DNA from 2 places in the Sediminispirochaeta bajacaliforniensis DSM 16054 genome. Region 2 is predicted to be linked to the other one. Evidence: riboswitches for the same ligand, from Rfam matches in the RefSeq annotation. Region 2 holds a riboswitch; the other holds the start of a gene.
What was found. Region 2 has a riboswitch for thiamine pyrophosphate ahead of F459_RS0108735 (thiamine ABC transporter substrate-binding protein). Riboswitches for the same ligand answer to the same signal wherever they lie in the genome.
Positions count from the first base shown of each region.

Region 1: linked by a shared signal. The riboswitch ahead of thiD (bifunctional hydroxymethylpyrimidine kinase/phosphomethylpyrimidine kinase) and the one ahead of F459_RS0108735 (thiamine ABC transporter substrate-binding protein) in region 2 are both predicted to bind thiamine pyrophosphate.

Region 1 covers NZ_KB899420.1:58,100-62,314, reverse strand. The annotation lists gene F459_RS0114795 (cytosine permease) at 1-1,083, opposite strand, end outside; gene thiD (bifunctional hydroxymethylpyrimidine kinase/phosphomethylpyrimidine kinase) at 1,080-1,928, opposite strand; TPP riboswitch at 1,984-2,096, opposite strand; gene F459_RS0114780 (sugar phosphate isomerase/epimerase family protein) at 2,147-2,983, opposite strand; gene F459_RS0114775 (FAD-binding protein) at 3,162-4,215, shown strand, end outside.
Region 2 covers NZ_KB899413.1:6,237-10,451, forward strand. The annotation lists gene F459_RS0108730 (ATP-binding protein) at 1-1,626, shown strand, start outside; TPP riboswitch at 1,660-1,765, shown strand; gene F459_RS0108735 (thiamine ABC transporter substrate-binding protein) at 1,811-2,830, shown strand; gene F459_RS0108740 (ABC transporter permease) at 2,827-4,215, shown strand, end outside.

The DNA.
Region 1 (4,215 bases), on a different contig from region 2:
TGCAAAGCCGAGAATAATCAGGAGTATGGATAACGGGGCTTTTGCAAAGAAGAGGCGGCGGCAGAAAATCACCCCGAAGAAGGGGGCAAAGAGGGAGCCCAAAAGATAGAGAAAGCTTTCGTACCAGCCGCCGGGAAGCAGCATGGCAAGCATGAGACCTGCGAAACCAACAAGTAAGGGGGCCACGTGCCTTCCTATTGCGGGAAAGGCAAGGCGGAGGGAGACTCCCGCAGAATGGACGTCGAGAAAACCGGTGGTAACCGTGGATAGGAGGACGACGAAGGCGGCGCCCGCTCCCATTCCCACGGCAAGCATGCTCTCAACCGCCCCTGCGCCGGGTAGTTTGGTGACGGAAAGCAGCCCCAGCAGATACATCCCGCAACTTCCCAGAAAGTAGCCGACGGCTGCGGCCGATACCCCTTTGCGGCCATGTTTTGCGCTGCGGGTGTAGTCCCCAATCAGGGGAAGCCAGGAAAGGGGCATGAGGACCGCCAGTTCCAGCATGTTCCCAAAGGCTATGGAATCTGGTTCCCGGGCTTTGGAAATGGCCGAAATTTCCCCTGCGGGAAGGGTAATCAACTTGATCGCCCACAATAGTGAAAGGACCAGGAGAAGGGCCACCGCAATCATATTGATGCCCCGTATACCCTTTCGTCCAGCTGCGGTCCAGATAAGCAGGAGCGCTCCTATCAGCAGCCGGGAGGCCGGAGGCGATATCGTCATTCCGGCTGCGCTGCTCGCGGCAACAAGTCCCTCGGCTCCGGCGATGATCATCACCGCTGTCCAACCAATAAGCTGAAGGGCGTTTACCAGGGCAAAGCTTGTTACTCCCGGCCTCCCCAGGGTGCTGTCCGCAATGGCGATGGCATCCTTATGCTCTTTCCAGGAGATCCAGCCGACGGCGAAAAATGCTATTCCTCCCAAAAGATGGCCGCCTATGATTGCCGCAAGCGCCCCTCCTGTTCCCATGCCGCGGTAGAGGGCCCCGGTGAGAATCTCGGCCAGGGAGATTGCCGCACCGAACCAGAGGAGGGCAAGCTGGGGAGAGCCGATTGTTGTATGGTCTCTGGTACTTGTATTCATGGCTGTAGCTCCTCTCCGCCGTAGAGGGCGTAAAAGTGATGGATGGGGCCGCAGCCACCGCCGATGGCTATACCGTGGGCTATGCCTTCGGTCACATATGCCTTTGCCCTTTCTACTGCCGCTTCGAGGCTGAATCCCCGGGCGAGAAAGGCCGCAAGGGCGCTGGAGAGGGAACATCCCGTACCGTGTGTGTGGTGTGCATCAAGGCGCCCGGCCTCGAAACGGCGAAAGCCCTTACCATCTGCCAAGAGATCGACAGAACGGTCGGGATCGTCCGCGTGCCCTCCCTTGATCAGAACGGCCCTTGCACCCCGCTTCAAAATCTCAAGGGCGAGCCTTTCGCGTTCCTGTTCCGACAGGTTTTCGTTTTGTTCGGCTCCTTCCGCCTGTGTCTGCGTCTGTCCTGCGTATGCAAGTTTCAGGGCTTCGGGGATATTGGGAGTGATGAGGTCCGCAAGGGGGAGCAGCTCCTCAGTCAGAAGCCTTTCGGCCTCTTCTGTCAGAAGGCGGTGTCCCGATTTTGCCACCATAACCGGGTCGAGAACCGTAATCGGCGGTTTCCATCTGCGCAGCGCCGCGGCAACCGCTTCGATGATAGGGCCTTCGGCAAGCATACCGATTTTTACCCCGTCGACACGGATGTCTGAAAAGACCGCATCGATCTGGGCGGTGACAATGTCGGGGTCCATGGCCCTGACTGCCCTGACTCCCCGGGTGTTTTGGGCTGTTATGGCGGTGATGACCGTCATGCCGTAGACGCCGTTGGCGCTGAAGGCCTTCAAGTCGGCCTGAATGCCCGCGCCCCCCGAGCAGTCGCTTCCTGCAATGGAGAGAAGATGTTTCATGGGATCTCCTTATCTACGAGATCCGGCTGGCTAGGGATTAATGAATGGATGATGGATGAATCAACCTCACGCTTTCCTCCGCCGGCATTATCCGGATCAGGTTCATGGGTCGGAAACTTCGAGGGTTTCCATCTCAGCCGGCCAATTCCGGCACCCCAAGGTGTTGTATACATACAATGATAGATGTGGCTGAAAGAAAAGTCAACGCAATCGTCGGTTCACCTTGAAAAAAGGTATTGGTGATTTCTGCACCACTCCAGACTTTTCGCATAGGCTGCTTCCGGGTCCAGATGATAAGAATCATGGAGGATTTCCATGGTCAGATAGCCGTCATAGCCGTATGCGTTTAAATCAGCAATATAAGAATCCATAGGAAGTATCCCATCTCCTATCGCAAGATGTCCTCCCGGATTTCCATCGACGAAGTGGACATGCTGAATCGATTTCCCCATGAGTTCGAAATAGTCGCGCACCCCCTCATGCAGCCGGGCCGCCATATCGACATCAATCATTCCGACAACATTTTTCATTCCGACCTCTTTCAGCATACGATCGACATCTCGTGCTTTCAGGCATAGGTTGGTTGTTGTTTTCGTTAGATGTTCAAACACAATGGTTACACCCAGCTGTTCTGCTTTTCGGCCTAATATGGATAGTGCTTCAACACAGCGATCCCATGCATCCTCTTTGCTTTCATCTCGATATCCCTGTCCCGTAGTGACTAAGGTCTTTGGTGATTCTATTTGAGATGCTATTTCGATGGATCGTATAAGATACGCTATACTGCGTTTTCTGATAACAGGGTCACTTGATGCAATATTTATCGGATACATACATTGTTCCGGGGTATAACAAATGACACTTAGGTTATAGGTTTTGATTTTTTTTGATAACGATTTTATCATAGCATCTGAAAAGTCGTCTTGAAATAGATGTGGTCCTGCCCCCCAAAGTTCTATCTCTTTTTGTTCCAGTCGTTTCATTGATTCAAGAAAATACTCGAAGCTATACAGCTGATAGGAGTAATTGCCGCAGATGACTTTTGATATATTCATAAAAACACCTCTATATTAATATGATATATATCGTATTATAATGTCGTATTATATACAAGCTTTTTTTAGTTTCTATTCCTCATTATTCGGCATCGTAATGGATATTCGTTTTCATAGGGTATATAGTTTATCGAGTTTTTTTTATCTATATGCTCATATACGAATCACGGAGGGAAAAATGAAATGTAAGCATCTTTTTGCTGGTCTTCTTGCTGCACTTATTTTGCTTGGCTGCCAGCCTTCCAAAAGTAAACTAAGCGACGGGAGCTATAGTTCGGTAGAGAAGGGCTTCGGTGGAGATATCGCCGTTACTCTGAACATTGATAAAGGCAAGATTGCAAATATCACCATAAAAGGGGATGATGAGACACCGGCCGTGGGCCAGGCTGCTTTAGAGCCTCTCAAGGAGGCCATCCTCGAAAGTCAGTCGGCCGATGTGGATGTTGTATCTGGGGCCTCTCATACATCCGAGGCGGTCAAGGCCGCGGTGCAGGACTGTTTGGCTCAGGCTTCTGGTGCCCAGGCGATAGACCTCGAAGATGTCAAGATGGCGGATGGGAGCTATACAGCATCGGCATGGGGATTTTCTACCAATAATAAAGTCAATCTTTCGGTGGAAATTGCGGATAACAGGATGAAGACCATACACCTTCTCGAAAATTTCGAGACCGGCCCGATCCTTCAGAGTGCAATAGATCTTCTGATTCCCCGCATGATAGAACACCAATCCGTTAAGATCGACAGCATAACCGGTGCTACCGCTTCCTGTAGCGCAATCAAGGCTGCCACGGAGGCGTGCCTGAAACAGGCCATTACGGCCGCCGGTGGAGATAAAAATCTGGTAGCGGCCTTCTATTCGACTCCGGCCCTGAAGGATCAGGAAGAGACGATCGATACCGATCTTCTGGTTATTGGAATGGGAGGATCCGGATGCGCCACGGCGGTACGGGCGGCAGAAGCATTATACGCGGCCGCCGAGAATGATCCTTCCAAGGTGCACATCCTTGCCATTGATAAGGCCGGAAAATTCGGTGGGACCAGCTCCGTTACCTCATCTCCGATGTCGGTTAATCCCCCCTCTTTTGTAAAAAAGAATGGCGGTAGGAACTATGTGGACCCAGCCGTTTTAAAAGCCGACTGGATGAACTATACCGAGGGCGATGCAAAGGAATGGGCAATCGATTACATGATGGATCAGTCGGGCAATGCGATCGACTGGCTGATCGGAAACG
Region 2 (4,215 bases):
AACGGAGAACTGGAGGCGAAAGCCAAGGAGATAACCCGAAAGATCGGTCCGGCCAGCCCTTTCCGGGTAACCTTCATCAAGCCCAACGGTTTCGTCTTCGCTGATAGCCATGAAGACCCTTTGGTGATGGAAAATCATGCACACCGAGTGGAAATTCGGCAAGCGATACGGGGAGAGGCCTCGTTCAGCCTAAGGAAAAGCCCCACCCTTGCAATTTCCATGCTTTACTATGCCTTTCCCATCGATGATGCGTCAGGGAAGGTCATTGCGGTCCTTCGTCTGAGCCTCCCGGAAGCAAATGTCAAAAAGCTGCTTGCCGCAGCGGCCCTCTCGATAACGATCATCACCGCCCTGCTTTTAGGGCTCGCCGTTGCAGCCATGGTGGCCGTATCGCGAAAAATTACCGTACCTCTTGCAGCCATATCCAAAAGTGCTTCTGCATACGCCCGGTTCGATTTTTCTCAGCCGATTCATGTCGACGGCCCTGCCGAAATCGTCACCACGGCAGACGCCTTGCAAAAAATGGCGCAGGCTCTGACAAGCAGAATCGACGAGGTAACACGCCAAAAGCAGGAGCTGGAAGCGGTACTGACCGGCATGAACGAAGCGGTCATCGTACTCGACCGTAACCTGGTCATCACCGAGATCAACCCTGCTGCGGCACGGCTTGTGAGCAGTTCTTACGATCCGGTTATCGGTAAAAGTCTCATTCAGGTTATGAGAAACACAGAACTCAATACCTTTGCGCAGGAAGCCCTTGTCGCACGTGGGGTTCGTCAATGTTCCCTTGTCATTCCGGGCGAAGCAAAGGAGATTCACCTTCAGGTCAACGCATCAACAATAGAGGCTGTTACGGCTGATAAGAATAGCCGCTACCCGCAGCAACGCCTTATCCTGGTGATGAACGATATCACCACCTTAAAACAGCTTGAACGAATGCGGAAAGAGTTCGTCGCCAATGTTTCCCATGAGCTGAAGACGCCGATTACCTCCATCAAGGGCTTTGTCGAAACCCTCCTCGACGGAGCCATAGACGATAGGGAAAATGCTTTTCGATTCCTTACCATCGTACAGAATCAGACAACGAGGTTGGGAAATATCATTGACGACCTTTTAACCCTGAGCCGTCTTGAACAGAATGATGAAGAGTCGGGGATAGGTATGGAAATAATCCCCCTCTGCCATCCGGTAAACGAAGCCATTTCCATTTGCCAAGGCAGGGCCGACGAAAAATCAATCGATATTCATGTGGAATGTGACCGCGAGCTGGAAATTCTCGGCAACGGACACCTCATAGAACAGGCTGTGGTCAACCTCGTGGATAATGCCGTCAAATACTGTCCGGAAGGCAGTGTGGTGCTGGTTCGCTGCGAGAGAGAAGAGGATAGGCGCATATTATTAGAGGTCCAGGACAACGGTCCCGGTATCCCCGAAGCGGATCAGGAACGGATCTTCGAACGATTTTACCGTGTGGAAAAGGCTCGTAGCCGAGACATGGGAGGAACAGGATTGGGGCTTGCCATTGTGAAACACATCATGCTGCTCCACGGCGGAACCGTGGCACTGGAAAGCAGCAGGGGAGAGGGTGCCAGTTTCCTACTTCGCTTCCCCGCCCTGCCCTCTTGACACCATAGCGGTAGGATCATACCATCATAACAGCTGAATCGCGTGGGGTGGTTTTTCCTCTGATGGGAAAAGCCTGAGATTACACCCGTTGAACCTGATCCGGTTAATACCGGCGAAGGGAGCGTCCTGTATCCGTCCAAAGCCCCTCACAGATTCACCCGACACGTTATACCAGGAGACGAAGATGAAACGTTACCTTCCCCTCCTTCTTGCTGTGATCGGCGTGATTTTCATCGCAACGATCATGGTAGGAAGAACCAAACCAGAAACAGACGGGATTACCGTCTATACCTACGACAGTTTTATTTCCGAATGGGGTCCAGGTCCGGAGATCGCAAAACAATTTACCGAACAAAGCGGTATTACGGTAAACTATGTCGCACCGGGAGACGCGGGCCAGACCCTCCAGCGGCTTATCAACGAAAAAGAGGCCTCCGTTGCCGATGTGGCGATCGGTATCGACAACAACCTCTTTCCTAAGGCTGAAGAAGAGGGGATCTTTCGATCCTACACATCGCCGGAACTTAAAAAGGTCGATTCTTCTCTCAGATTCGAAGACGACCTCCTGACCCCCTACGATTACAGCGACTTTGCCTTCATTTGGGATAGCCAGGCCCTTGAAAATCCTCCCCAGAGTTTTGCCGATCTTACCGACCCGCGGTTTAAGGAAAAAATCATCATCATGGACCCCAGAACCAGCACCCCCGGCCTGGGACTTCTGCTGTGGAGCGAAAAAATCTACGGCGACAAGCTTTTCGACTTTTGGAAGGCCTTTGCCCCGAATATCCTTACAGTCAGCTCCAGCTGGGACACCGGTTACGGCCTCTTCACCAGCGGCGAGGCTCCTCTGGTGATCAGCTATACCACCAGCCCCCCCTATCATCTCGAATATGAAGGCACGGAACGATACAAGGCCCTTATTTTTCCCGAAGGTCACTATATGCAAATCGAAGGGGCCGGTGTGGTGGCAGGCACAAAGCATAGAAAGGCGGCCGAGGCCTTCATCGACTTCTTAATCTCCGAAGATGCACAGGCAGTGATCCCTTTGACGAACTGGATGTATCCGGTGAGAGAAGGGACCCCACTTCCCGATTCCTTCCGCCTTGCCCCCAAACCCGATAAGCAGCTGCAGATCAACCCTGCTCCGGACGGCAAAACCGTCGATACACTGATTGAGCTCTGGACCAAGGCCTTGCTGCAATGAATAACGATTCCCGAAACAGGAGCATAAGCGGCGGTGTTGCTTTGGCAGCGCTGCCGGGGCTTATCTTTCTATTCCTGTTTTTTTTCATTCCCCTGCTCACCATTCTTTCCGGTGCCTTTATCAATGAGGCGGGGGAGATCTCCCTCCTACCGCTTCTCGCTAGCGTACGGGACGAAAATCTGCTGAGGATCCTCGGATTCACCTTTCTTCAGGCCTTCTTGAGTTCCCTTATCGCCCTTGCCATGGGGCTTCCCGGCGCCTATTTTATTGCCCGGTGCGATTTTCCCGGAAAAAAGATTCTCAGGTCCCTGAGTGTCGTCCCCTTTGTCATCCCACCGATACTGGTCGTACTCGGCTTCGTGACGATTTTCGGCAACAACGGGATTATAAATCGTTTTCTGATGCAGCTTACCGGTAGCGGTACACCGCCGCTGAAAATCTTGTACTCGCTGAAAGGAATACTTCTGGCCCACGGTTTTTACAATTTCCCCGTCGTACTTCGAATCGTAGCCTCTCACTGGGAGGCAATCCCCGAAAAGCAGGAGCAGGCTGCACAGCTTCTGGGAGCAAAACGCTCGGCAGTCTTTAGGACCATCACCCTGCCCCAGCTGATGCCTGCAGTTGTTTCAAGTATGCTTTTGGTCTTCCTATTTTGCTTTTCAAGTTTTGCAGTCGTCATGGTACTGGGCGGCGGCCCGAAAACAACGACAATCGAAGTGGAAATCTTCCGCCTTGCCAGAATCAATCTGGATCTACAGGCAGCAGGGAGAGTGGCGCTCATTGCAGCATGCCTTACGCTCCTTCCTCTTTTACTAAATTTTGGAACGGAAAGCAGGTTCACAGGCATAGGAGCATCCGATCGGGATCATCGCATTGTTCGGGGCAGGAATCCTAAGGTCAGGCTTTTGGGTGCGGTATACGGACTTGCAATGGTTATTCTTGTTATAGGACCACTTCTCGGGGTAGTTGCCAGCGGATTTCTCGAGGTGGAAGGTCCCCTTGCTGCGCCCCGCTTCTCACTCCGCTGGTTCGCCGGAATCTTCGCCGTCTCCGGACCGGACACCTTCTCGATAACTGCAGCGAGGTCTATTGCCGGTTCTCTTCTTCTTTCGGGACTTACCCTGCTTATCACGATACCGACGGCCACCCTCTTTGCCCTGGCCACGGTTCGTTCGGGAGGAAAACGGGCAAAGTTGTTTGAGCTGACGGCAAGCCTTCCCATGAGCATTTCCACCGTCATCCTCGGAAGTGGATATCTCGCCATCTCCGTCGCATATCCCATGCTCACGTCCGTTCCCCTCTTCATCGCCGGGGCCCATAGTGTCATCGCCTTTCCCTTTGTCTACCGCAGCATTGTTACCGCCCTGGCAAAAATCGACGGATCG